Regions from separate parts of the Pseudomonas sp. LBUM1655 genome, predicted to be linked through region 1. Evidence: predicted binding sites of a transcription regulator. Region 1 holds the regulator's gene; the other holds the start of a gene.

Region 1 (3,027 bases):
TTGTCCTCAAGGACATTCAACGCCGTACTTTTGCCCGAGCCGGAACGGCCACTGACGATGATCAAGCGCATGATTAGTGCCCGCTTTGTTCGTCCACGACGACCTGATACAAGGCTTCGTTGCTCGAAGCACTACGCAATTTTTCGCGAACGTCCTTGCGATCAAGCATGCTGGCGATCTGACGCAGCAATTCCAGATGCGCATCGGTCGCAGCTTCAGGCACCAGCAATACGAACAGCAGGTCAACCGGAGCACCGTCGATGGCGTCGAAATCGATTGGGGCTTCAAGGTGCATCAAGGCGCTGATAGGCGATTGGCAACCCTTGAGGCGGCAGTGAGGAATGGCGATGCCGTTGCCGAAACCGGTGGAGCCGAGTTTCTCACGAGCGATCAGGGCCTCGAAGACATCTTGCATCTCCAGAGCCGGCACTTCGCGGGCGATCAGATTGGCAATCTGTTCGAGGGCTTTCTTTTTACTGCCGCCCGGCACGTTCACGAGGGAACGGCCGGGGGTCAGGATACTTTCAAGTCGGATCATGGAGTGGGGGGTTATCGACCGGTCGCGCCCTGGAGCAGGCTCTGGGTCTTTTCCTTATGCTTTTTGAGTTGTTTATCCAGCTTGTCGGTCAGGGCGTCGATCGCGGCGTACATATCGGTATGTTCCGCGTTGGCGACCACTTCACTGCCGGGAATATGCAAGGTGGCTTCGATTTTCTGCTTCAGCTTTTCGACACACATCGTGACTTGCACGTTGGTAATCTTGTCGAAATGGCGCTCCAATCGTTCGAGTTTCTCGTTGATGTAGGTGCGCAGAGGTTCGGTCACTTCCAGTTGGTGTCCACTGATGTTGACTTGCATACAGCTTCTCCTTCGTTGCCAGTGCATAAAGCGGCAGGCCGAAAAGCCTGCCACTGGAACGCTGTAACGTGGCTTACATCAACCGCTTGCGTTCGCTCGAAGGCGCGATCCCTAGGGACTCGCGGTACTTGGCGACGGTGCGGCGAGCCACCTGAATGCCTTGTGCCTCCAGTAAACCAGCGATCTTGCTGTCACTCAACGGCTTTTTCTGATTTTCCGCGGCAACCAGTTTTTTGATGATCGCGCGGATCGCCGTGGACGAGCATTCACCGCCTTCGGAGGTGCTGACGTGGCTGGAAAAAAAGTATTTCAATTCATAGATACCGCGCGGTGTATGCATGAATTTTTGCGTGGTCACCCGGGAAATCGTCGACTCGTGCATGCCGACCGCTTCAGCGATGTCATGCAGGACCAGCGGCTTCATGGCTTCATCGCCGTATTCCAGAAACCCGCGCTGATGCTCAACGATCTGGGTGGCAACTTTCATCAGGGTTTCGTTGCGGCTTTGCAGGCTCTTGATGAACCAGCGCGCTTCCTGCAACTGATTGCGCATGAAGGTGTTGTCGGCGCTGGTATCGGCGCGTCGCACGAAGCCGGCGTACTGGGCGTTGACCCGTAGGCGAGGCACCGACTCCTGATTCAGCTCGACCAGCCAGCGCTCGTTGTCCTTGCGCACGATGACGTCCGGTACGACGTACTCGGCTTCAGTCGATTCGATCTGCGAGCCCGGGCGCGGGTTGAGGCTCTGCACCAGCTCGATGACCTGACGCAACTCGTCTTCCTTGAGCTTCATGCGCCGCATCAACTGGCTGTAATCGCGGCTGCCCAGCAGGTCGATATAATCGGTGACCAGACGTTTCGCTTCGGCCAGCCAAGGCGTCTTGGCCGGCAACTGGCGCAGTTGCAGCAGCAGGCATTCGCCAAGATTGCGGGCGCCGATGCCGGCAGGCTCGAATTGCTGGATGCGGTGCAGAACGGCTTCGATTTCGTCCAGCTCGATGTCCAGTTCCGGATCGAACGCTTCGAGGATCTCTTCGAGGGTTTCGTCCAGATAGCCCTGATTGTTGATGCAATCGATCAGGGTGACGGCGATCAGTCGATCGGTGTCGGACATCGGCGCGAGGTTAAGTTGCCACAGAAGGTGGCTTTGCAGGCTTTCGCCGGCGGAGGTACGGGTGGTGAAGTCCCACTCGTCATCGTCGCTGCTGGGCAGGCTGCTGGCGCTAGTCTGGTAGACGTCTTCCCAGGCCGTATCGACCGGAAGCTCGTTGGGGATGCGTTCGCTCCAGTCGCCTTCCTCTAGGTTATCCACCGTCGGGGCGGTTTCCTGATAGGAGGGTTCCTGGATCTCGGTGTTGGGCTTCTGTTCAGCGTTGTCGGCCAGAGGATCGGAGTTGTCGAAGTCGTCGCCTTCTTCCTGGCGTTCGAGCATCGGATTGGATTCCAGGGCCTCCTGGATTTCCTGTTGCAGATCCAGGGTCGACAATTGGAGCAGGCGGATAGCCTGTTGCAGCTGCGGTGTCATCGTCAGCTGCTGGCCCATTCTCAAGACTAGCGATGGTTTCATGGCAGGGGCTTAACACCTTATTCGCCGGCGCTATGCGCCATCCACTACAGGGCGCCGGAGCGCCAAACTTAAGCAAATTATATGCCTGAAACTGAAGTGTTTGCCTAGAGCGCTGTAACAATTAAAGCGTATTAAATTCTGCTTGAATCGATACAGCGCCCGGGCGGCTCACTCGGCACTAACAGGCTTACAGGCGGAATTCATGGCCCAGATACACTTCCTTGACCAGATCGTTGGCCAGGATGGTTTCTGCATCGCCTTCGGCAATCAACTGACCGTCGTTGACGATATAGGCGGTTTCGCAGATGTCCAGCGTCTCACGGACGTTGTGGTCGGTGATCAGAACACCGATGCCCTTGGCCTTGAGATGATGGATGATCTGCTTGATGTCGCCGACCGAGATCGGGTCGACACCGGCGAACGGTTCGTCGAGCAGGATGAATTTCGGTGCTGTCGCCAGGGCGCGGGCGATTTCCACCCGTCGGCGTTCACCACCGGACAGGCTCATGCCGAGGTTGTCGCGAATGTGGCTGATGTGGAATTCCTGCAGCAGGCTTTCCAGCTCCTTGCGACGGCCGGCCTTGTCGAGTTCCTGACGGGTC
Region 2 (3,027 bases), 1.3 Mb from region 1:
CCATGTGCGCGATCGGTGCGTAAACCAGGGTGAACCAGATGCCCATGAAGATCAGCATCGCGGAGAACTTCATCCGCTCGGCGAACGCGCCGACGATCAGCGCCGGGGTGATGATCGCGAAGGTCATCTGGAAGGTGATGAACACCGCCTCAGGGAACAGCGCCGCTGGGCCGGTCAGGCTCGAAGGCGTGACACCGGCGAGGAACGCCTTGCCCATGCCGCCGAAGAACGAGTTGAAGTTGACGACGCCTTGCTCCATGCCGGTGGTGTCGAACGCAATGCTGTAGCCATAAATGACCCACAGGATGCTGATCAGACCGGTAATGGCGAAGCACTGCATCATCACGGAAAGAATGTTTTTCGAACGAACCATGCCGCCGTAGAACAGCGCCAGGCCCGGGATGGTCATGAACAGCACGAGGGCTGTGGAGGTGAGCATCCAGGCGGTGTCGCCGGAATTGAGGACTGGGGCCGCCACTTCGTCTGCCGCCATTGCAAGGCTTGGCATTACGATGGACAACAGGGCTCCTAGCCCTGCGAATTTACGCAGAGTCATATTGTTTTCTCCTGGGGCGTTGGGTTTGTGGCGGCTTTTAAATCGCGTCGGTATCGGTTTCGCCGGTACGGATACGAATCGCCTGTTCCAGATTGACCACGAAGATCTTGCCGTCACCGATCTTGCCGGTGTTGGCAGCCTTGGTTATCGCCTCGATAACACGATCCAGATCCTTGTCGTCGATGGCCACGTCGATTTTCACCTTGGGCAGAAAATCGACCACATATTCCGCGCCGCGATACAGCTCGGTGTGACCCTTCTGCCGGCCGAAGCCTTTGACTTCAGTAACGGTAATGCCCTGCACGCCGATTTCGGACAGCGACTCGCGCACGTCGTCCAACTTGAACGGCTTGATGATGGCAGTGACTAGCTTCATGAAACTCTCTCCCGAATTGGTGGACTTGCCCCAGGAAAACAAACCCGACTCAAGTCTAAGCGCAGTGCCTGGCTTTGTAACGCATCGTCGGCCTTGACCGCCCGACTGACGCCAGCTAACCGCATCAGACGAAACTCCCCGTTCCGCCTGCCGCACTGCATTCGTCACAGCGACTGCATCAGTGCATGGGTCACAGGTGACTAAGCAGAAACCTTGCCATCTCGCCAAAACTCACTGATTTCAATCCCTTGGCCGCTGCCGCAGGCACTCCCGTGCAAAAGGCGTCGCGGATACGCACAACAACGGTGCGTCGCCGTCCGTCCGCCTGCGCGAAAAGCGTGCATCCCTGCCTGCGAGATTGACTATAGACACTGCGTGATACACTGCCCGCCATTGTTTTCAGGACATTCCCCATGCTCGCGCCCAAAGACTTCCTCGACGCCCTGAGCGGCACCGCCTCCCGTCTGTTCAGCGGCGACACCCCGCTGCCGAAAGCCGAAATCGAAAGCCAGTTCAAGATGCTGCTGCAAAGCGCGTTCAGCAAACTCGATCTGGTGAGCCGGGAAGAGTTTGATAGTCAGATGGTCGTGCTGGCCCGCACTCGCGCCCGCCTTGAAAGCCTCGAAGCGAAGGTGGCCGAGATGGAAGCGAAGCTGACTCCGCCAGCCGAGTAACCCTGCTCCCCCTGTAGGAGCTGCCGAAGGCTGCGATCTTTTGATCTTCAGCCCTTCAATCATCTCGGCAACGTCCTACAACCTGAGTGACCGCCGTCCGATTGCGTCGAAAAGCCCCGGTTTCTAAGCTCACCCGATGCTGAATGTTCAGCACCGGGTTTGGCGACCTGGAAATCCTCGACGCAAGACGACCACATTCGTACAGGGCGCTTTTCCCCTCTCGAGTTATGGCGGCTTTGCGTGGGAGACCTTCGGGTCTGCCGGATTTCGGGGTTCCCGGTTCGCCAACCTGCGCATAGCTGCCACCCTTTTCGTTTGGCGACGATTAGAGGCAGTTTCTTCACTCAACCCTGAGAACTGCACCATGGAAGAAACCTATTTAAAGCCGTACATCTTCACTCGCCACAAACTCCCCCTCCACGCCCTCCTGATCCAGAACCAACCCTGGTTCTCCGCCCGCGACCTGAGCCGCCTGCTGCACATCTACCTAAACGCACGCATGCTGCGAAAACTCGACTCCGACCAACACCAAACCCGCAAAACCCTGATCCACAACCAAACCGAAAACACCCTGCTGATCAGCGAATCCGGCGTCTACGCCCTCCTCGTCTACCACTACTGCCCCGAATACCGAGCCCTGCGCGAATGGCTCACCCACCAGGTCATCCCCACCCTGCGCGACACCCAACACCCCACCACAAGCGAACGTCCACACCTCAGCTTGCTCAGTTGGCCGGACATGACGTTGAGTTTGTTGCATTGGAATAATCAGCCGTGGATACGGTTACAAGATGTGCCGCAGATGATGGTGGAGCGAGAGCAGGTAAAACGTCCTATAGGAACAGCAGGTTCTTGGTGGAAAAAGGCGCTGCAGTTGATATGAATACCCAATCTAAACGCCAAGAGCACAAGGTCCGTATGAGTCTAAAAAAGCGAAAAGCAAAGCTGCTTAAAATTTTTGAACTGCGCGCGGAAACGCTTAGTTTGAGCGTGCGCCCTTCAGCCAATCAACTGAGGTTTATTGAAGTTGCCCTGACGTGTGGGCCAGAGCTTGAGCCAAGTGGCCTGCTGGCTGGAAGAAGACATTGAATTTGGCTAGATAGCAAAAAAAGGCGTCCAAAGGACGCCTTACAAATGTTCTCTGAGAAATAGTTACCGCAACTCTTGAGTTCCCAACCGTCCGACCTTGAATTCGGATTCAAGCGCAATGTGCCAGCCGTTCAACTTGATCACGGATGGAAGCTCCTTTCTCAATTTCAGCTTTTCGCAAATCGTAAGTCGATTGCAGGTTCAGCCAAAATTCAGGGGTGGTGTCTAGGCAGATAGCAAGCCTTAACGCCATATCAGCGCTGACACCTCGCCGCTGTAGAACAATATCGTTCACCGTCGGAGTCGACACATTTAGTGCTCTCGCCAACGCA

What was found. The regulator sigma-54, encoded in region 1, starts transcription at its own class of promoters, with help from an activator protein. The targets are predictions, from matches to a motif close to ANTGGCATNNANNTTGCTNT.
Positions count from the first base shown of each region.
Region 2: glnK (P-II family nitrogen regulator) is a predicted target of sigma-54. The motif match lies at 1,134-1,153, and genes of this name have one in related genera.

Region 1 is NZ_CP166801.1:1,025,244-1,028,270, forward strand. It holds gene rapZ (RNase adapter RapZ) at 1-71, opposite strand, end outside; gene ptsN (PTS IIA-like nitrogen regulatory protein PtsN) at 74-538, opposite strand; gene hpf (ribosome hibernation-promoting factor, HPF/YfiA family) at 550-858, opposite strand; gene ACA074_RS04425 (RNA polymerase factor sigma-54) at 932-2,425, opposite strand; gene lptB (LPS export ABC transporter ATP-binding protein) at 2,613-3,027, opposite strand, start outside.
Region 2 is NZ_CP166801.1:6,016,365-6,019,391, forward strand. It holds gene ACA074_RS27155 (ammonium transporter) at 1-556, opposite strand, end outside; gene glnK (P-II family nitrogen regulator) at 594-932, opposite strand; gene ACA074_RS27165 (accessory factor UbiK family protein) at 1,346-1,606, shown strand; gene ACA074_RS27170 (BRO-N domain-containing protein) at 1,971-2,489, shown strand; gene ACA074_RS27175 (hypothetical protein) at 2,486-2,695, shown strand; gene ACA074_RS27180 (HigA family addiction module antitoxin) at 2,805-3,027, opposite strand, start outside.